3 regions of the Synechococcus sp. Cu2B8-bc1011 genome follow, and region 2 is predicted to be linked to each of the others. Evidence: predicted binding sites of a transcription regulator. Region 2 holds the regulator's gene; each other region holds the start of a gene.
What was found. Region 2 encodes NtcA, which controls nitrogen genes in cyanobacteria. Its sites were predicted from a motif close to GTANCNNNNGNTAC; they were not measured.
Positions count from the first base shown of each region.

Region 1: a site for NtcA is predicted at 3,773-3,786, ahead of SIC18_RS11510 (DUF4278 domain-containing protein). Genes of this name have one in related genera too.
Region 3: a site for NtcA is predicted at 3,700-3,713, ahead of urtA (urea ABC transporter substrate-binding protein). Genes of this name have one in related genera too.

Region 1 is NZ_CP138915.1:2,201,367-2,208,676, reverse strand. Features, by position in the region: gene SIC18_RS11535 (phytoene desaturase family protein) at 1-456, shown strand, start outside; gene SIC18_RS11530 (class I SAM-dependent methyltransferase) at 705-1,361, opposite strand; gene SIC18_RS11525 (TIGR02450 family Trp-rich protein) at 1,406-1,666, opposite strand; gene SIC18_RS11520 (hypothetical protein) at 2,083-2,610, opposite strand; gene SIC18_RS11515 (hypothetical protein) at 3,114-3,707, shown strand; gene SIC18_RS11510 (DUF4278 domain-containing protein) at 3,871-4,047, shown strand; gene SIC18_RS11505 (hypothetical protein) at 4,155-4,421, opposite strand; gene SIC18_RS11500 (SDR family oxidoreductase) at 4,527-5,210, shown strand; gene SIC18_RS11495 (NAD-dependent succinate-semialdehyde dehydrogenase) at 5,274-6,647, opposite strand; gene SIC18_RS11490 (bestrophin family ion channel) at 6,705-7,310, opposite strand, start outside.
Region 2 is NZ_CP138915.1:861,286-868,595, reverse strand. Features, by position in the region: gene SIC18_RS04415 (cob(I)yrinic acid a,c-diamide adenosyltransferase) at 1-547, opposite strand, end outside; gene rph (ribonuclease PH) at 682-1,407, shown strand; gene ntcA (global nitrogen regulator NtcA) at 1,499-2,233, shown strand; gene SIC18_RS04400 (DUF3084 domain-containing protein) at 2,285-3,415, shown strand; gene SIC18_RS04395 (resolvase) at 3,412-3,864, shown strand; gene SIC18_RS04390 (DUF3146 family protein) at 3,842-4,099, opposite strand; gene pth (aminoacyl-tRNA hydrolase) at 4,099-4,722, opposite strand; gene SIC18_RS04380 (TatA/E family twin arginine-targeting protein translocase) at 4,727-5,005, opposite strand; gene psbH (photosystem II reaction center phosphoprotein PsbH) at 5,015-5,221, opposite strand; gene psbN (photosystem II reaction center protein PsbN) at 5,308-5,448, shown strand; gene SIC18_RS04365 (alpha-mannosidase) at 5,436-7,310, opposite strand, start outside.
Region 3 is NZ_CP138915.1:487,653-494,962, forward strand. Features, by position in the region: gene urtC (urea ABC transporter permease subunit UrtC) at 1-1,081, opposite strand, end outside; gene SIC18_RS02570 (ABC transporter permease subunit) at 1,086-2,240, opposite strand; gene urtA (urea ABC transporter substrate-binding protein) at 2,330-3,625, opposite strand; gene ureG (urease accessory protein UreG) at 3,743-4,345, opposite strand; gene SIC18_RS02585 (urease accessory protein UreF) at 4,345-5,013, opposite strand; gene ureE (urease accessory protein UreE) at 5,010-5,477, opposite strand; gene SIC18_RS02595 (urease accessory protein UreD) at 5,587-6,477, shown strand; gene SIC18_RS02600 (urease subunit gamma) at 6,541-6,843, shown strand; gene SIC18_RS02605 (urease subunit beta) at 6,855-7,175, shown strand; gene ureC (urease subunit alpha) at 7,179-7,310, shown strand, end outside.

The sequences.
Region 1 (7,310 bases), 1.3 Mb from region 2:
ATTCCAACTGTGCTCGATCCAACGATGGCGCCTGAGGGCCATCACGTGCTTCATGCCTATACCCCGGCCAATGAACCCTGGTCAATGTGGGCTGGTCTTCAGAGGGGAACGCCGGCTTATCAGGAGAAACGTGGACAACGCTGTCAGGTGTTTTGGGATGTGTTGGAGCAACGGATTCCCGATCTCCGCGGTCGTTGCAAAGTGGTGATGGAGGGAACTCCTCTTACCCACCGTCATTACCTATCCACGCATCAAGGCAGCTATGGCCCTGCGTTGTCGGCATCGAAAGGGCTGTTCCCTGGGGTGACCACTCCTCTTGAGGGGTTTTTGCAGTGTGGTGCGAGTTGTTTCCCAGGGATTGGTATTCCACCCGTGGCTGCAAGTGGTGCGATGGCAGCCCACGCCATTACCGGTCGCAGGGCCCAGCGGGACTTGCTTCGCGCGCTCGACCTGTAAGCGCAGGTTCTGATTGACAATTCAAAACTCTCAGCTTCTCAGCAATGAAAAATGACTTGAAAGAGAGGAGAATTTGATGTGTTATTTGTAAGGTTTAAATCAGAATCAAATTTAAATAATGAGCTTGATTTTGTTGATTGTTGAGCCAATCTCTACGGGTTTGTGTTGATGTGATTTCGTTTTGAGCTGGGGCTGGAAGGCTGAGCTTCCTCTCAAGATTTTTGATTGTCTTGTGGATCATGTCTTGATCATGAGTCGATGCTTTTGCGCGCGACAACTGCGAAAAATGGGTCGCCTTTGCCTCCTACCAGTCCCATCAACCCAGAGGCTTTTGTTTCTTCCGCAAACACCCGTACGTCAGACCATCCATTGGCTTGCAGCACCGTGCCGACGTAGTCGAGATGCTGCGTGTCGTCGTTATCGGTCCAAACCTGCGGAGCCTTCGTGAAAAACATCCGATTCGAAAATGCAACGATGGCTGTGCCATTGGGTCTCGTGACCCGGAGCATCTCCGACGCGACATTTTCTGGTTGTGTCCAGTATTGCCAAGCAGCAACAGCAAGACAGGCGTCAACGGATGCATCCTTTAAAGGGATTGTGGGATCCAGGTTCATGTCTTGGACGTAGTGACTGTCGAGCCTTGTGTTGGCTGCGAGTTCCGCTTCATTCATGCCATGGCCAATCACTCGCTCGTAATGGATCTCTTCTGGCAGGTGACTCACCCAAGACGAACCCAGGTCAAGGACAACAGCTCCAGACGGAATATGTTCTTTGTAAAAGCCCGTTAGACGTGTCCTGAAGCTTTCGTCTAAGTGCTGGACGAAGCGTGGTTCTGAATAAAAGATTCGATCAGGCTCGCGGTCGAGCTTGTATCGCTGATCCTCAGTAAGAATTTGAACTGCCATACCTTTATTTTGGCGCGTTTGTTGGCTGCCCTGCGAGTCAGACCTCACTCCTCTGGTGGCAGCTGTTGCCAACCGCTGGTCCAAATCTCTTGGTTTCGGAGTTCGTTCCAGTTGATGCGCAGTCGCACGTTTGAATCAAGAACTGCTTCTAGTTCCACCCATCGTGAATGCCCTTTCCCGCCCTGAAGGATGAGGCGAAAATGTCGGTAGCCCTCCTGGGGTAAAACGCTTGTCCAACATTTAGCAACGGTCCAGCTCATGGTTATGGTGTGGAGATCTTCTTTGAAACGTTGGGACTCTGGCATGTTATTCGTTGTATTTCAGTGGTGTTATTATTGAAACTGCTTGGATTCGCTTTAGCGTAAAGTGTTGGATTTACTGCGAAGGTGATTGGTCTTGTGATGCTTGTCAGGCCACAAGGCTATGAGCATTCTGCTTGTATTTAGAATCAGCTCAATTGAGTGAATTTAGTCTTCGACAATTTAATGCAGAAGGAGCTGCTCGAATGATTGTATTTTATGAATTTATTTTGAACAGATTGGTTAGAAAGTTTGGCTTCTCGTCTTATCGGTTTTGAAGCTTTTGTATTTGCCGGAATTGTTTTCACTATGATTTCGATCTGTCTTGGCCATGGGCTTTGTTAAGGCTTTTTTTATTCGTTTCTGTTGATCCATCTTGGGTCTTTGGCTAATGGTTGTTGTGATGTATTGTCTTGCTCTGTTTAATTCTGAACAGTTAACGTATTGATCCCGGTGGCTTTTACCCATGCAGCAACGGCTTCTAGGTTGTTGCGATTAGGAATGCAAAGACATCCACTTCCTGGATTGCAATGGTGTATGCCGAGTCCACTTCGGTCTGTTTTGAATTGTGGCTGCAAATTCAACCAGATGTCTGTTCCCCATGGCTCTGGCTGCCCCAGCAAATAGTCTCCGATTGGCAGAGCTGCTCCATTTCCTGGGCTCCAACGCCGGTCGGCGGTGGGATTGGTGTTGTATCCGCTGATGGCAGGCCATAGGGCAAGGCGTTTGCTCCCTTTAAATAATTCGACCACCCATTGGCTGTTGCTCATTGTGTCGGTGCTGCGAAGACGCCTGGCTTTGAGTGAAAAATCGTCGTGATTTCCCTGAAGGAGGTCAGCATTTGGACCGGTTTGGCCAGGATCAATTATTTTTGACTGTTGTGCATGGCGTTGTTTGATGTTGTCTGCGCTATTGGACTGCCTTGCAGAATTTCCCGGCTCACAGCTCATGATCAATAGCAAAGGTGCTGCCAAAAACAGTCTTTGAATGATGCGAAGCATTGCTTGAAAATGCATGGATTTTCTGTTGGTTTCTCTGCGCTTTGGTATGAAAATAATCGTGTTTTGCCAAGGTTTTAAGTTTTGTTGGTCAGTTGATTTAGCCTTCTAGGCTTAAATTAATCATACCTTGTCTTTTTAGGCTATTGGGATTCAGCCTTTTGTGCATCGGTTGTTTTGCTCTGAGTGATTTCTCTTCCTGCATTAGCTGTTTTGGCTCGTCATATTGAATGCTCTCTTGCTATCGAAAGGCTTTCTGTTGATGCCCATTTTGGCCATGAACCAGAGGTCTTGCTACCAATGAGTGGTGATCTTTTTTGACTGATATGAAGCGTTTGGTTTGTTTTGGTGTCGCTGTATCTGGGGTGGCTACTATTTCATCACTACAATTATTGTTGGGGCCTGAAAGAGTCTCTGCGAAGACCATCGCTCGTGCTCAAGGCGTGTGCCGATTGATGAGTGGTGGTATTGCCACATTTCAGGGTCATTGCGTCAGTCAACAAAAGGTGAATGCTGGCACCACCGTGTTGGTGATCAAGCTTGATAATGGCGCCGTCTATCGCTTTCGCGGACCTTCCAAGGAGGCGCTGCAAATTGAAACGTCTTCTGGATTACACAACGCGCAATTTCGTGATCGCCGAAACAGTAGTGTTTTTTCATGGAACGATGGAGGTCAAGCGCAGCGTCTTGCTGTTCGTTTAGAAACTGCGCACGATCCGAGTCCTAGCTATGACAATTCTTCCTCGACGAGTACGGGGGCTGCAATCGGAGCGTTTGCAGGAGCTTTGATCGGTAGTTTGATTCAAGGTCACTCTGGCCATGGCGGTGGAAATCAGCGCCAGCATGCAGAGTCCACATGTCTTCGCGCGGTCTCGAATCAGGTTGGGCGAAGGCGTGATTCGCTTCAGATCGTTGGGACTGAACCCTATAAGGGGGGCTTTGCGGTTCGCGTCAATGTTCCTCGTGCCAAGGCCCCCTGGCTTTGCCGTGTGAATGGAGAAGGTCATGTGGTGCAAATTCAGCACACCCATCCCAATGGTTTCCTTTGATCCTGATTTGTGTCTTTGTATCGAGGTGAACGCCGATTCTCTTGACCGATCACTATGTTTGTGCAGTAGCAACCGCTACCCATTGCATCGTTCACCTCGTTTTTGCGAGGCGCAGATCGGCCCAAGCCAAGGAACGGGGACTTGGGTTTTCTCGGAGAACATCATGACTACCCTTCACTACAGAGGTCAGGCCTACGAAACCCGTAAGCCCTCGAACGTTAAAGCTTGCGTTGAATTGACTTACCGCCATGAGCACTACAACACGTGCCGTGAACTTGTCAGGGCTGAAATGCAAGAACATCCCTCATTGACCTATCGAGGCGTTGTTTACTCCAAATAAGTTACGCTCGATTGATTTGAGTGTCTAATTTCTTTGATTCTTTTGCCGATAGCCTTTGGTTATCGGTTTTTTTTTGTTCACTTTGAGTACGATCGAGTGATCATTGATTAGTTGTCCCAGATGCTTTTGCAGTTGGCTTTTTTGTATTGTTCTTTAGCTGCTCTGTAGTTTTTTGTTTGTTCGGAGAGATCATTGCTTGCTTGCTTGATCAGAGCTTCGTCTTTTTTGCTCGAGATGACATATCGATTGATGCTCATTTTTGCTCCCAAATTATTCATGACCCGTGTCAGTAGCTCACACTCTGTCATCGCTTGGCTTTGCTGTGGATGAATGCTGGAAATCAATAGCAAGGCAATGGTTGTTAAGGATTTCATTGGCTGATCAGTTTCCCTCCTGAATGATGCATTTTTGATCACAACTCATCTTAGTTCTCGTTTACGGTTAACCCATGGATTCTGGGGTTCTACCAGGAGATTTGAATGAGTAACAGGACGATTGCGATTACCGGGGCCTCTGGAAAAACAGGATCTCGTGTTGCTGAAGAGTTGATGGCTTCTGGAGATCGTCCGCGTTTGTTGGTCCGGTCTTCTTCTGTGATTCCCGACACCCTCATGAATGCTGAGCAAGTTCGACTCAGCTTGCAAGATCCAACTGCTTTGGATTCAGCCTTAAAAGGGGTTGATGCCTTAGTGATTGCAACGGGTGCGAGGCCTTCGATTGACTTGTTAGGTCCGATGCGGGTTGACGCATTGGGCGTGCGTTCTCAGGTGGAAAGCTGTCTGAGAGTTGGTGTATCCAGGGTTATTCTCGTGAGTTCTCTTTGTGCAGGACGCTGGCGTCACCCCCTGAACTTGTTTGGTTTGATTCTTGTTTGGAAACGAATTGGAGAGAAAGCTCTTGAGAATAGCGGCCTTGATTGGACCGTCATTAGGCCGGGTGGTCTTAGTGAAAGAGAGGAAGCACTTAACGTAGAGGGTGTGTACTGGTCAGGTCCCGATCAGCAGGAAAATGATTCCATCCCAAGACGTCTGGTCGCTCGTTGTTGCTTGGAGGCATTGAATACTCCGGCCTCGATCGGAAGGATTCTTGAAGTAACAAGCGATGCATCTCGACCAATCATCTCTCTTTCCGAAGCGTTATTGAGTATTGATTCCACGAGATGATGCGTCGCTACTCATCTTTTCAATCGCTCTTAATTGTTTCAGTCGCTTGCGTGGCAATCAAGCTCAAACAATACTTTTGCTGTTGATAAATTCATGGATGCCAAGCTTGCCTAGCTCTCTTCCATAACCACTGTCTTTGATCCCGCCAAAGGGAACCCGAGGATCACTTCGTACAAAATCATTGATAGCGACGCATCCTGCCTCAATCTCTTCGATGGCGATCCGCTGGGCATTGGCGGTGTTCGCAGAAAAAATAGCAGCCCCCAACCCAAAGCGCGTTTCTGAGGCCAGTTCAACCGCATGCTCGTCATGGTCTGCACGCACAAGGCTCAGCACAGGGCCGAAAATTTCATCGTCAAATGCAGGCATTCCAGGTTTGACGTTTTCAAGGATGGTGATGGGATACCACCAGCCTTGTTGTTCTGGGACAACGCCACCTTTGAGAAGTTTTGCCCCCTGTTCAATACTTTTTTCAACCTGCTGATGAACTTGTTGCCGTAGATCTAATCGTGCCAATGGTCCAATATTGAATGCAGGATTCATGGGGTCCCCCAAGACATAGGAGTGCAATTTTTCTTGCAGAAGTTTCAAGAATTGATCGTAAATATCATTGACAATAATTAATCGTTTTGCTGCAATACAAACTTGTCCGGAGCAAAGCATCCGACTTGCTGCGCAACGCTCTGCTGCTAAATCAAGATCTGCATCGTGAAGGACTAGGTAGGGGTCTTGTCCACCTAGTTCTAAAACACATTTTTTTAGATTGGCACCTGCAATCGATGCCACAGCTCGACCGGCTTCTTCGCTCCCTGTCAGGGTGACAGCGCGCACGTTTGGATGGGAAATCACCAGTTCTGCATCCGTTGATCGTATAGGCAGATTCGTGAACACGCCTTGAGGGATGTCGCAGCTGTCAAAGATGTTTTGAATAGCCTTGCTACATCCCGGCACATTGGATGCACCTTTCAGAAGGAGCGTATTTCCTGCCATTAAGGCTGGTGCAATCGCCCTGAATGCTTGCCATAGAGGGAAATTCCAAGGCATCACTGCAAATAGAATTCCAAGCGGTTGTGCCGTTACGATTGCAGTCTTGTGATCGAGTTTGATCGTTTCATCAGATAGGTGCTGTTGACCATTTGTTGCAAAATAGTCGCAGACCCAGGCACACTTTTCCACTTCTGCAAATGATTGCTGAATGGGTTTTCCCATTTCTTGGGTGATGCATTCCGCCAAGGCAACGTTGTTGGCTTTCAAGGCCTGTGAGGCCTGAGTGAGTGCTTTTGACCTGACGGAAAAAGTAGAGTGTTTCCATTGTTGGAATCCAGAATGCGCCAGCTCTATCGCTTGCACGATCTCTTCTTGATGCATGCATGGATATGTGGCAATGATTGCTCCAGTGGCAGGATTAATTGCTTCAAGTCCTTTTGCTTCTGTCATCTTTCTCTGGTGAGGACACTTTGCTAATTATGGCTTGTTATCTCAGTTTTAACTGATTTATGTCCAACGAACAGGATCTTTGGAAAAATGGTGAAGGCATGAATCGGATTCGTTTCCAAGTAAGTCTCGGCTAATCGTTAGACAGATTGCATTAAGAGGCAATGCAAATGTGCTTCCATCTTCGTCAAAAGGCCCCTCAACGTAGGCACCAATGCGCTCTGCCATTAAAAAGCCTAGGAACAGCAAGATCCCTGTGATGCTTCCCACAAAGGATGTGCCATCCATTTTGAAGTTTAATAAAAGCTGAAAACCGAAGATCCAGCTGAGCATCCGGACAAATACGTCGTAGCTTGCAGGCAATGGTGTGTTTCTAATTCTCTCGAGACCACCAATGGCATCTACGGTGGCCCTAGCAATGTCCATTAATTGTTCTCTTCCACGGGCATCAATTTTATTGTTCTCATATAATTCGCGAACAGCAATTGCCCTGGCCTCTCCTAGTTGTCTGAGAGTTGTGGTTGGTTTCATTCCTAGGTTTTCAAGGAGGTAGTCTTGGAAACGCCTTAGATCGTGATGGTAAAAATTCCTTAACTGAAAGTTAAGCTGCCAAACCATTGCAACTTGATAACGCACTAGATTTCGTCCGTGAGTGCTCATTAACTC
Region 2 (7,310 bases):
CGGGCCCCGTCACGATCACATCCATCGCTGAAGGCCTTTGCTCCAACACCGATAAGACATCCTCGTGGCTCAAATAGCCAAGCTCGATCGCCAATCCAATCTCATCCAGAACGAGTTGGTCCAACGTGCCTTCTAAGAGATGGGTCTTACAGATCTGCCAAACCTCTTGGACTGCCTCTTTGACCTCCTCATCGCGGCTCACAGCAGCATCTGACAGGCATTCCGTCACGGAAGGCCGCAACCATCTGAGCCTGTCGCACAGGGTGAGGCTGCTCTTGGGGCCTTGACCCACTCCACCCTTGAGAAACTGGGCGATCAAAACATGGCTACCCAGGCCTGCAGTCCGCAGCGCTTGGCTCAGCACACAAGAAAAGCTCCCCCGAAAGGAGGCGGTATGCACCTCAAGCTGCCCTTCTGGAGCCACCAAATGCAGGGGTGGACGAACCTCGACAGAGGGCAATCCCCTTAGCCCTGCTTGCTCGAGAGTCCTGTGGTCAACAGTCCGCGACTCACGAGAATGATGGGTAGGGCTGAGGCTGACGGTCATCACATTCGCCGAAGTCCGGCAAATCCGGATGTGAATGAATCTAGCGGTGAAAGTTGAATGCACAAGTGTTTTGACACCATCCATGGTGTGCCGAGCCAACTGGCAGGCTCAAAGCACCTCCGCACCGTGGACTTATGACCGACACCTCTCGCAATGACGGACGTCGGCCGGGTGATCTTCGCCCCTTCTCGATCAGCTGGGATCCCATGGGATTTGCCCTGAGCTCAGTGATCATTCACAGCGGACGGACCGCTGTTCTTTGCAGCGTTTGCCATCAGGAAGGTGTCCCTCGCTGGCGCAAAGATCAAGGCCAGGGATGGCTGAGTGCCGAATACCGACTCCTTCCTGGATCCACTCCAGAGCGTCAAAACAGAGAGCTGCTCAAATTAAGTGGACGCACCCAGGAGATTCAGCGCCTGATTGGTCGCAGCCTGCGCGCCGCCATCAACATGGAAGCTCTCGGCGAGAACACGTTGAGAATTGATTGTGATGTGATTCAGGCGGATGCCGGCACCCGTACCGCGGCGATCAGCGGATCTTGGGTCGCGCTACAACGAGCCTGTGAACGGCTTGTGCAACAAGGTGTTCTCAACACCAACCCTGTCCAAGCTCAGGTGGCAGCTGTCTCCGTTGGCGTGATTCAAGACCGCCCCCTTCTCGATCTCGACTACAGCGAAGACAGCCATGCCGACGTGGATCTCAATGTCGTGATGAACGGAGAGGGACAATTGCTGGAACTACAGGGCACTGCAGAAGGAGCTCCTTTTAGCCGCCACCAGCTCAATGCCCTCCTGGACCTCGCCGAGCCTGGGCTCAAAAAAATCATGGATGATCAACGTGCGGCTCTTTCAGCTAGATGAACTCCGCTTCAGGACAAGGCAGCATTTCGTGTTCCTTGCTACAGGAGCCGGGTGGGCTGATCCATAACATCTCGTAAAACGCGCTGGGAACATGGCTGAGGTCAGCCGCGGCTTCAGCCGCTACGCACCACCAACAATTCGCCCGGCGGCCTCGAGCTTCGGGACCCCCGCGGTTCCATCCAACCGCACTCTTCAAGACGTCATTCGGGGACTCGATGGAGCCAATTCCGAAATGGTGGAACGGGGGAAAACCATCTTTTTCCCCGGCGATCCAGCAGAAAAGGTGTACCTCATTCGTCGCGGTGCCGTTCGCCTCTCAAGGGTGTACGAATCCGGCGAAGAAATCACCGTTGCCTTGTTACGAGAGAACAGCTTGTTTGGCGTTCTGTCGTTATTGACAGGTCATCGCTCTGATCGTTTTTATCACTCGATCGCTTTCACCAGAGTGGAGATGGTCACGGCACCCGCCACATCAGTGCGGCAGGCCATCGAAGCTGACACCAGTGTGGGATTGCTGTTGTTGCAAGGTCTGTCCAGCAGGATTCTCCAGACCGAAACGATGATCGAAACGCTCACCCATCGGGACATGTCGTCCCGGCTGGTGAGTTTTCTGCTGGTGCTCTGTCGAGATTTCGGAGTGCCTGGTCAACGGGGCATCACCATCGATATTCGCCTCTCACATCAAGCCATCGCCGAGGCCATCGGCTCCACACGCGTCACGATCACTCGTCTCTTGGGTGATCTCAAGGCGTCCAGCCTTGTCGATATCGATCGCAAAAAGATCACTGTTCTCGATCCAATCGCTCTCGCCAAGCGATTCAGCTGACCATGCAGGTGAAGATGGAGCTTCTATCCGAACTCTGACCCTTCGTTCTCTGTGACCGGCTGGTTCCTACTTCTCGCTCTTCTTGTGCTTGGAGGCGTGCTCTCAACCCTGGGAGACCGTCTTGGATCTCGCGTGGGGAAAGCTCGACTGAGCTTGCTTGGACTGCGTCCCAAACGCACGGCCGTGGTGATTACGGTGTTAACGGGCAGCCTGATTAGTGCCCTTTCACTCGGACTCTTGTTGTTGGTCAGTCGACAGCTCAGGGTGGGCCTGTTCGAACTGAATGCTCTCGAAGCGAAATTGCGGAGCAGTCGCGCCGACCTCAAAACAAGCAAACGCGCTCAGACACAAGCTGGCAAAGAGCTCACAACCGCCCAACAGCGCGCGGCAGAACTGCGTCGCACCCTGAAGCCACTCCAGGAGCAAACCCGATCCCTGGAGGCAGAGCGACAGCGATTGAGCCAAGACGTGGATGCGAAAGATATTGAGATTCAACGCACCGAACAGGAGCTCTCAGCCGTGCGCTCTCAAATTCGCAGTGGCGAGAAAGAACTCAATCAACTGGAAGACACTCTCCTCGCCCTGCGTCGCGGAAATGTCGCCATCAGCAGTGGGCAGCCGCTTGCAACCGTGACCTTGAAGCTAGAACGCCCCGATCAGGCAAAAACGGTGATCGATCAGTTGCTACGAGATGCCAATCTTCAGGCCTATCAACAAGCGCTCCCTGGCCAACCGGTAGAGCGTCAGATCCTGCTGGTTCCGCGACCCGACATCAAACGCTTGGAACAAACAATTCGCAAACCTGGCACCTGGGTTGTGAACATTCGTTCAGCAGCCAATGTGCTTCTGGGTGAAACCGTTGTGTATGCCTTCCCGGAAGTGCTTCCCAATGTCACGGTGACCAGAGAGGGGGAGATCCTGGCCCGCACCACCCTCGCGAGCAATGAGCGCAACCCTGAAGCCGTTCGCAACCGACTGAATCTTCTCCTTGCCTCCACATTGGCCGAGGTGCAACGACGCGGATCTCTCAGCAAGGGGCTGCAGTTCGATGTGAATGCCATCAATGTGCTGGGCCAAGAGCTGGTCGACCGCAATGGCGGTCTCGCTTCGCTCGAAGCGGTTGCTTTGCGGCGCAGCGAGACCGCCGATCCCATCGCCATCCAGTTGCGACTCAGTCCATGACACGCGTCGTCGCCTTGGATCCTGGCCGAAGCAAATGCGGCTTGCTCCTTGCAGACATCTCAACGAACACGGTTCTGCAAGGCATGGTGATACCAAGCTCTGAGGTCCTTGATCAGCTGCGCGCCTGGATGGAAGACGATCAGGGGGAGAACGCTCAGATTGCTGATCTGGTGATCGGTGACGGCACCAGCAGCACGATCTGGCAACAACAACTTCCCACCAGCCTGAAGGTCCACGTCGTGGACGAAACAGGAACCACCCTGCGAGCACGCGAGCGTTACTGGCAGTTGTGGCCTGCACGGGGCTGGAAGCGCTTGCTTCCTTCAGGCCTGCGCATCCCGTCTGGTGATCTCGACGCCATCGCCGCGCTCGTCATTCTTGAGGATTACTTAGAACGGCCTTTGCGATGGCCGGGACCCGGTCCCCTCAGAAACGGGCCCTCACGGTGAAGGTGTAATCCCCTCCTGGCTCCAGGTCATAGTCAGATTTCACAAGGAAGCGAAGGAGCGCATCTTGAATCAGTGCTCGCCCCAGGGAAGGTTCCACACTCAACTCACCGCGATCAAAAAACCAACTGAACTGCCAATTGAAGCCTCCTGCCTGGACGTCTCCTTCCAAACATTGATCCGCAAAACTCTGGCGTTGAACCCGCAGATGGGCGGTTGTAACAGGTAGCGCTGCCATCACACCTCAGTGATTGCAGAAGCCAGCTGTAGCCCATTGAGGTGATTTCCTGCAAGGTCGAGGCCTTGACGCTGAATCCTCTCCAAACCATCGACGACTTCTAACAAAACCTTGTCGAGAAGGGGCTCCTCGTCACGACTGAAACTTCCAAGCACATGCGACACCGTTCGTGCCTTGCGCTCACTGGGGTTTTGCCCTGGTGCACCAATTCCAATGCGCAGACGCGCGAAATCTTGTGTACCGAGATGCTGAATGGTGCTTTTAAGGCCGTTATGGCCACCAGCAGACCCACGGGCTCGCAAACGCAAACGACCCAGCGGAAGATCCATATCGTCGACGAGGACCAAAATCTGATGCAGCTCGAAGCCAAACCAATCCAAAGCAGCACGAATAGAGCGACCGCTGTCGTTCATGAAGGTTTGGGGCATCAACAATCGCAATCGCTGGTCCCCCGAACCCAAATCAGCGAGCTGACCTTGGAGCTTGGGCATGGATCGAAAGCCACCGCCCTCGCGAGAGACCAGGCGTTCCAAAGCCATAAAGCCAACGTTGTGTCGGGTGTTGGCATAGCGATTACCTGGATTCCCCAATCCCACCACTAGGCGGAGATCACCACGATTCATCGACTCAATCGGAAGGGGAAACTGGCTCTGTTTCTGGCACAACCATTGGGGACACAACGGTCTCAGCGGGTGTTTCAAGCGTCTTGGCCTGATCCCCTACGGGTTCAGGCTCAGCCATCGCCTTATTAATTTCGCGTTCAAATTCCTTGGAGGCCGACTGGAAGCCCTTAAGAGTTTTCCCAAGGGTGCGTCCGAACTCAGGGAGCCGTTTTGGGCCGAACACCAGAAGTGCGACCGCCGCGATAACGGCCATTTCTGGCAGGCCAATGCCGAAAACATTCATTCGCTGATGTCAGCCCAGACCTAAAGCATTCCAGTTGACATTGATTCCTTCAAGGATCAGTGACTTGTTGTACAGCTGAAGAATGATCAACAAAAACACGAGGAAAAGGGCCATAAAAATGCCCATCACTGGTGTGGTGCCCCAGCCGGGGACAACTTTGCCGTATTCCGAATTCAGGGGGCGGAGCAGATCTCCCAGACGGGTGCGTTGAGCCATGGCAGCGCTGAAGTCTCGGGTGGAATTAAGTCTCGATACTGTAAGGGCTCCGACCCGTAAAGAGGTCAATCCTGTGGAGAGTTGTGATGGAAAGTTCGTCCCCAGCCATGTCAGTGGCGATTGCCGTGCTGGCGGCCCTGCTTGGGTTAACAGGATTTGGGGTGTACACAGCCTTTGGCCCTCCATCAAAAAATCTCGACGACCCGTTCGATGATCACGAAGATTGAACGTTCTCCAAAATCAATGTGAGGAGCTCGCCAGGGTGCACCTCCCAGAACGTCCTTTGGTCGTTGGACTTGGGGCAGCTCAGCCTCCAATCGGTCCCAGGCAACCAACGCTGACGCGCTGGTCCGGGATTGAGTACTTCAATTTGAACGGCCTTATCGCTATGCACAGCACCCTTCACGGGTCGGACTGAAATCGGCACCAGACCGACGGGCAAGGAGGGAAGCCCTTGCCACCGCTGCTCCAATGCAACAGGCCCTACCCAACCCGGCTCCCTGAATCGGATCGCCGCCTGGGCCACACCACTGCGGTTCCAACCAAGCAGCGCTGGCATGAAGGCCAATCGATGCCTGTGCCATCCGTGATCTGCTGAGGGGTCTGGCCAGGTTGGGCCTCGGAGCAGGGAGACTCCCAGATGGTTCGGACTGGCATCAACACCTTGAGGACCATCCAACAAGACCGCCATCCCACCCCCGGGAGCTTCCCCTTCGGCTGCAAACCATGAGATCACAGGCAGTTCCCAACGCTCTTGTTCATAGGGATTGAACGCTTGTGCTGGTCGCTCGATCACTCCACCACTCGTGTCGGCGGCCCATCGCACAGCAGGGCGGTTCAGTGGCAATTCCAACCTCAGCAATTCATGGGTCTGCTGCCATTCGACGCTGAGCTGGGCCTCGAGCCAGGGCGAATCGGCCTTCAAGATGAGGTCCAGGCGCACCTGGCTCAATCCAGCAACCGTGCGCAACACGATCCGTGCTGTTAGAGGACCCGATTCCACTAATTCTGCCGACCAGCGTGAGGCCATCGGCAGCGGATGTTGGCGGTAATCCGCGGCAAGATCCCAAGCGTCCCAGAACTCCCCTCGATCGGAAAAACGCAGCAATCGCAAGGGTTCGCTGAGCTGTGGCACACCATTCCCATCGCGCAGCTGAACCAGCCCATGGGCGCCCACATCCGCAGACACAGCCCCATTGCTCAACCTCCACAATCCTGACGACACCACCTCCACGCTCACGGGATGACGAATCGGCAAAGCAGACCCCAGAGGCTCACCGCTGCGCTGAAGTGGAAGCGCGCACACGCCTTCACTACAAGGCAACTGAACCCAAACTCCGCCTGAAGGAGCAGCCTGCACAGGCAAGATCTCCCCACCACTGGACCAGTGCCCCTGGGGCAAGCGCAGCAACGGTGACCAGTGGGCAAGCGGTTGCAAGCCGCACCAGGTCCAATGGGAGCGATGGGGATCGGTCGCCATCCCGTCTTGACTGGACGCGAAGAGATGGCCTAACAGCTGATCTCGACAGCGGGCCGCACGCCGGCGGGCATCACACCAGATCGGCTCAGCTTGCGCAAACACCTCAGGGATCGATGTGCCTGGAAGGATGTCATGAAATTGTTGGAATAACAGAGGTCGCCAATCACTGGCCTGCTCGTGGCTGGGCACAAGAGCATCAGCCCGAGTTCCAAGCAACGCGGCAGAGAGCTCAGCCTCACGAAGAAGCCTTTCCAGACTGCGATTGTGACGTTTCTGATCAGGCCGACTGGTCGCGCAACCCCGATGTAGCTCGAGATAAAGCTCATCGCGCCAGACCGGCAAGCTGGAGCAGCAAGGCTCAAGGTGATCGAGATAAGCACGCAGCGTTCCAGGCTGCTGGGTCACAGCCTGCGGCTGTTCCTTCCAAAGCCTTAGCTGTTCCAGCATCTCAGCCGTGGGACCGCCGCCATGATCGCCAACCCCTGGAAGCCAGATCGCCTGCTCCACCCCAGTGGCAGATACAAAGTCGCGCTGCTCTGTTGCCATCGCGACAGGATCGCCATCGGTGCCGATGGCGGGCAGCATGAGCGCTAAAACCTCTGCGCCTCC
Region 3 (7,310 bases), 370 kb from region 2:
CGATGGGGCGAGAAAAGCCCACACGAGACATCAGATTTCTTGGACCTGCTCCACGGAACCAACCAATCACACCTTCCGGCAATGCCGTTACCACAAGGATGAACAAACCACCTTGAATAAAAAGCCAGGTTTCTGGCAAAGCCTCACTCACCAAACTTTTGGCATACATGATTGAAACGGATCCAAGAATCGCTCCTACTAATGTTCCACGACCACCAACAGCAACCCAAATCACCATTTCAATCGAAAACGGTACAGTCATAAACTGTGGCGAAACAATACCTGATTGCACTGTGTAGAGCGCACCACCAATACCCGCTAAGCCCCCAGCGATTGCAAACACAATGGTTTTAAACAACGTTGGGTTGTAACCCGTAAAGCGGAGCCTTGGTTCATCATCACGGATTGCAATCAGAACATTTCCAAAGCGATCACGAACAACCCAACGTAAAAATATCCACACCAAGATCACAATGACAGCAGTCAACCAAAAGAAACCGCGTTGCATCTCTGGCGAGCCCAATTCGAGCTGACCAAACAACACAGTGACATCGGTTTTGAGACCATTGGTGCCATTGATTAATTTTTGCTGACCATTGAAGAAATTGAAAAAGACCAACAGAGCAGCCTGGGTCAGAATCGAAAAATAAACCCCCTTAATCCGATTACGAAATACCAAGTTCCCTAACACACCTGCGAGCAACGCAGGGATCAGCCAAATTGCAATGAGCGTAAACAAAGGCGATCGAAAGGGCTCCCAAAATAAAGGCAACCGATCAACCCCATAAAGACTGAAAAATTCCGGAATAGAGTTGGGCATATCGATAGAACTCCTAAGTTGGAGATACATCGCAGCGGCATAACCTCCAAGCGCAAAGAAAATTCCCTGTCCAAGACTAAGAAGTCCGGTAAAGCCCCAAATCAAATCAATCCCAAGCGCCACAATCGCTAGAGATAAAAAGCGACCCAGCAGGTTCAAGCGAAAAACAGGCAGAACCGATGGTGCAGCAACGATTGCCGCAATGATCAACACCCAAACTGTCACGAAGAGCCAGGGGCGTTGTTGAAAGGAACGCAACATCAGTTCAAGCCTCCACCATGCGGCCTTTTTGCGGGAACAAACCTGCAGGACGGAACTGAAGGAACACCACAATCAGAGCAAACACCATGACCTGAGCCATGCTCGTGGTCGCAAAAAATTCAACACCGCTAGCCAGTGGTCCAGGCATATCGGGCCAAATCGTGAGCAGACGCCCTGCTCCAATGAGATCGGTTAACAAGCCGATCGCAAATGAGGCCAGCACGGTACCCAGCAGATTGCCAACACCACCGAGCACCACAACCATGAAACAGCCGACGATGTAAGACGTGCCAACGTTGGGGCCCACCGAACCCAGCAACGACACGGCAACTCCCGCCACCCCGGCCAAACCTGAACCAATCCCAAAAGTGAGGACATCAACCGTGTCTGTGGGAATCCCAAGGCAATCGCTCATCGAACGGTTTTGCGTGACGGCCCTGATCCGGACCCCCCAAACACTGCGGTTGAGGAACCAGATCACCCCAACGACTGCGATGAAGGTCATCACAATGATCACAAGGCGTGGGACGGGAAAGGTGAGATCCATCCACTCCAGACCTCCGCGCATCCACTTCGGAGCGGTGACATCCACATTGCGGGATGTCGCCCTTGCAATACGACTGATTTGTGAGGCCAATCCACCAGCGCACAACACACCAATGAGAGCAGACACAGCCCAACCACCGGATCGCACAAGCCGAGATTGACGTCCCTCCAATAGAGGAGTCGGAAGAAACAACGGAAGACTGAATCCGAGCACTAAAAACACAACCATTCCAGCCGCATAAGCAAGCGGAACGCTGCGCACAAACTGCTGGAGGATCAAACTGACTCCCCACGTGGCCAGCAAAGTCTCAAGTGGGTTGCCATACAAACGTCGTATGACTGTGCGCTCAAGCAAAATCCCAATCACACCGCTTACAGCAAAGGCGCATGGAATAGCAACCAGCACGTAGGCGTTGTAAACCGGCGCAAGAAAGGGAAGTTTGAAAATGAGCTGTACCACATACGTGGTGTAGGCACCAAGCATGATTAATTCGCCATGAGCGAGATTGATCACACCCATCAAGCCAAACACAATTGCCAGTCCAAGGGCAGCCATTAGCAATACAGAGCCAATGGCCACACCGTTAAACAGGCTTTCGAAAAGCAGTTCCACGGGGGGTCTAGTAAGCGAAACAAATAAAAAGAGGAGCCCCCAAGGGGCCCCTCCAACAGCTACCCATTAATGGATGGGGCTATTCGTGATCAGAGCTTGTACTTCTCTCCCTTGCTGGGGTCAGACCAATCGCAAGCAAAGCCCTTCGACGTGGGCTCAAACTGGTTCCATGTCTGAGGATCAATTGGATAATCAGACTCTTCTACAATCTTAAATTGACCGTCTGAAGTGATCTCACCAATCCGAACGATTTGAGAGATGTGGTGATTCGGACGAACCTCAATTGGGCCTTGAGGAGCATCGAATTTGATGCCAATCAGAGCCTCACGTACTTTGTCATCATCGAAAGTACCTGCTTTCTCAACTGCCTTTTTCCATAGATAGACCATGTTGTACGCAGACTCTTGAGGGTCAGCAACTACTCGGTCATCTCCATACTTGGCCTTAAAGTCGGCAGCAAACTTCTTAGAGGCCGGTGTATCAATGGACATCATGTAGTTCCAGGCTCCATAGTGACCCTCAAGAAACTCTGGCCCAATCGTGCTGATTTCCTCCTCAGCAATTGAGTAGCTCATAACATAATAGCCATTCTCAGGGGTAATCCCTGCATCCTGGATCTGCTTGAAGAAGGCAACATTTTGGTCGCCATTCAAGGTGTTGATAATGACCCCACCATCAGGAAGAGCAGCCTTGATCTTGGCAATGATCGGGGCGACCTCGGTGTTACCAAGAGGCAAGTAGTCTTCACCAACGACTTCTCCACCAAGAGACTTCACTTGCTCTTTGGTGATGGTGTTGGACGTACGAGGGAATACGTAGTCGGAACCCACTAAATAGAAAGGCTTTCCGGCAGCAGGCGACTTCTCGAACATGTAGCTGGTCGCCGGCTCAGACTGCTGATTAGGAGTAGCGCCGGTGTAAAAAATATTTTTCGAGCACTCCTGCCCTTCGTACTGAATCGGGTAGTAGAGGAAAGCTTCCTTAGACTCGTAAACCGGAAGCATGGCCTTACGACTGGCAGAAGTCCAGCCTCCAAAAACTACAGGAACTTTGTCCTGGTCGATGAGTTTTTTGGACTTCTCCGCGAAAGTTGGCCAATCAGAGGCACCATCTTCAACGATATATTCGATTTTGTACTTCTTGCCGTCTACCTCAACACCGCCAGCTGCATTGATTTCATCAATGGCCATCTTTTCCGTATCCACCAAAGTGGACTCGGAGATCGCCATCGTTCCCGTCAGGGAATGCAGGATGCCAACAGTGACGCTGTCGTCATACTCAACGCTGGAGGCCTTCTCATCGCCACCGCCGCAAGCAGTGACGGCCAGACCCAGCGACGCTGCGGCCATGCCGGCAAATAGACGCTTGGACAATGATGAGCTCATGAGTTCCAAAAACAAGTGAAACGACGCTTCAACGCCGGGGTCCGAAAGGTACAGATCAAGTGAAAGAAATTCCTGTATCAATTAGAACCATTTAGAAATTTCGAGGCCAAATACGCATCAATTTGGTATCTGTTGCAACACAAATTCTTCCACGCGATCAAGTCCTTCTTCAGTACGAAGATTGGTAAAGCACCAGGGTCGATTCCTCCGCATCCTTAATGTGTCCTGTTCCATGACTCCGAGGTCAGCACCAACGAAAGAGGCCAGATCGATCTTGTTAATGACTAATAAATCAGACCGTGTAATTCCAGGTCCACCTTTACGAGGAATCTTGTCTCCAGCCGCTACATCAATCACGTAGATACAAAGATCGACAAGTTCAGGACTAAAACTGGCCGCAAGATTGTCTCCACCGCTTTCAACCATCACCAGATCAAGTCCAGGAAATTGATGCTCCAGTTCACTCACAGCAGCTCGATTGATGGAGCAGTCTTCTCGTATCGCCGTATGAGGGCACCCCCCGGTTTCAACCCCACGGATACGCTCAGGCTCCAATGCACCTGAGCGCGTGAGGAATTGAGCATCCTCTTGCGTGTAGATGTCATTGGTCACAACTGCTAATTGCAGGCGATCGCGCAATCTCCTGCAAAGCGCTTCCACGAGCGCTGTCTTGCCTGAGCCCACCGGACCGGCGACTCCAAGCCTGAGTTTGCTGCTCATCAGCTCCGGAACAAACGTGAATACAACTCAGCATGAGCCAACTGGGCGAGCCCTGCACCAACACCACCACACCAAAGCGTGTGCGGATCTTGATCCTTTAAAACACTCGCCTGATCACGAATCATCGGCAACAGTCGCTGCTGAATCCGTTGAGCCGTGGTGGGACCCAGCGGCACCAAGCGGACCGCCGCACTGAGCTGATTTGCAACCCAGCCATAGAGATAACCCTCAACCATCTCCAGCTCAGAAATCTTCCACGACAGGGCAGCCCAAGCCCAGGCCGCAGGCCACGCCAAAACCAATGGCTGAGGCAATGGATGTCCAAGATCAGCCATCAACTTCAGCAAAGAACCACCCATCTGTCCTTGCTGAGCACGCATCTCAGCCGACTCCCTCAAAGCCAGCAACCACCCATCGAGACTGATCAAGTCACTGGGCATTTCTAACCTTTTTTCCTCCCAGCTTTGAAGCTGAACACGCAACGGGGTTAGCGCCGCAGCCTCCAACCTCAATGCACCCCTCTGAAGCTCAGCTTCAATCCACTGTTGAAGATCGAATTCGTTGATCAAAGAACCATCCTGGATCAAGACTTCAAGACCTTCGGAATAACTAAAAGCACCAACAGGCAAAGCAGGGCTTACCAACTGCAATAACGCAAGCGATGTCATGCGTGCTGATGGGCGATATAAGCACCGCCTTCCGGCATGAATGAACGACAACACCGTGTCAGCTTCAATCCACGACCCTTAAGCATGGTTTCGAGTACGGAGTCATTCAGTAACAACAGCTCATTCTCATGCAACTCAAGTGCCACATGGCGATTCCCTAGGTGATAGGCAGCCTCCAGCAATGCCAGCGGCGTTGCTGCTTCCACCCGCAACAACTCCTCAAGAGCAGCGGTTACCAAAACATGCACCTGCTCATGCGCATCGGTGAGGCGATCACCAGGCATCAAGGCTCGCTCGCGCGGCAGCTGCAACAACACGTCTCGACCACAAGCAGTTCGACGACGTCCACGCAGCACCGTGCGCTGATCCGCGCTCAACGGCAACTCCATCACAGCGAGGGAGCCGTTCGGCCACGGCTCTTCAGACAAGAGGCGATGGTCCAACACGGTCAAGCCAACATCCAAGGGTTCAGACAACCAACGAGATCACGCCACAAAGACTGCCCAAACAGCACGCCATCATTTGGTAGTCCTTGTTACAGAGCTGAGGAGAGTTGGCGTCGAGCGTGCGTTGATGCAACGACTTGATCCATGGCACGGCACCTGCAACCTGCAGTTTGTTGCGGGCAGCAGTGGCAGTCAATTTCAAGGGGGCTGCACCGCCCCCTTGAAATTAATGCGGGCCGAACGGGGCGAGAACGGGCGTTGCGAGCTGCCACTGCTTCATACCGCTGGTGGCCTTGTGGGGGGAGACCAATTGAGCATCAACCTCGGCTTAAGACCAAACAGTCGCTGCTTACTCACAAGCGTGGCCGCGCAAAAGATCTATGGATCCATAGGTCGAAGCCAGCTCCATCCGCTGGGAACTTGGGCCCGCCAACAGGTCTCGGCAGAGCTTGATGCGGATAGTGATTTGGAATGGCTTCCGCAAGAACTTGTGCTCTATGCCGATGCTTTGTTTGAACAAAACCTCAGCGTCACATTGCCCATGGATGGATCCTTTCTCAGCGCTGAAATTGTGCGTCTCGGACGCACTGCCGCAAACGAAACATTGGGACAGGGATGCTGGAGATCAGACGTTCAAATCCAACGCCAAACGTCTGAGGGAAGGCGTTGGGAACTTGTTGACAGACTCGAAATCAGCGACGACGCGCTGAAGGGGTTCCATGGACTCAATCAACAACCTGTCTTCGGCACCTTGGTTTGGGCTGCACCCTTCCCTCTCCAAACAACCAAGATCAACAACCTCCTCGATGACATTCGCCAAGATCGAAAGGCTCTCGAAGGACAGATGCATTGCGGCGCACTCCCTCAGGGACTGATCGCCCGATACAGCGGCTTCTCCAGTCGAGATGCCCGTTTCTGGTTCAGCAGGATTTGGGCTCGCACCCGTCAAGCGCGAAACCTGGCATCGCCAAAGATTCCCAGGGTCTGGCCTTTACAAGAAAATCCATTGAGGCCATAAGGGTTCACATTGAACATTCCGCTGCCCAAGAGCGATAGAAACTAAGAGGAGTGCAAGGTCACCATGCACCTCAGCCCCCAGGAAAAAGACAAGCTGCTGATCGTCACGGCTGCGCTCTTGGCAGAACGTCGTCTCCAGCGCGGCCTCAAGCTCAACCACCCTGAAGCTGTGGCATGGCTCAGTTTCTTGGTTCTAGAGGGAGCACGCGATGGGAAGAATGTGGCCGACCTTATGCAGGAAGGCAGCACATGGTTAAGCCGCGACCAGGTGATGGAGGGCATTCCAGAGTTGGTCGATGAAGTCCAAATCGAGGCTGTATTTCCCGATGGGACCAAGCTCGTGACCCTGCATGACCCTATTCGCTAAGGCTTCTTCTGATGGCACCCCTGATCCCCGGTGAATTGTTAGCGGAACCCGGCGAACTTGAACTCAACGCCAACAGAGAGGTCACGACCCTCACCGTTGCCAACAGCGGAGACCGCCCCGTGCAGGTGGGATCCCACTTCCATTTCCAAGAAGCCAATGCTGCCTTGATCTTTGACCGTGACGCTGCACGCGGTCAAAGGCTTGACATCCCAGCCGGTACGGCCATTCGCTTCGAGCCAGGTGACAACCGCGACGTGAGTTTGATCCCGTTTTCTGGAGCACGCCGCGTGGTCGGTTTTAACGGAAACATCAACGGACCCCTCGACGCCTGATTCATGCCCTATCGCATCTCCCGCCAGGCCTACGCCGAAACCTATGGGCCAACCACTGGAGACCGCATTCGTTTAGCGGACACCGAACTCATCCTCGAAGTGGAAAAGGACTTCACCACCTACGGCGATGAGGTG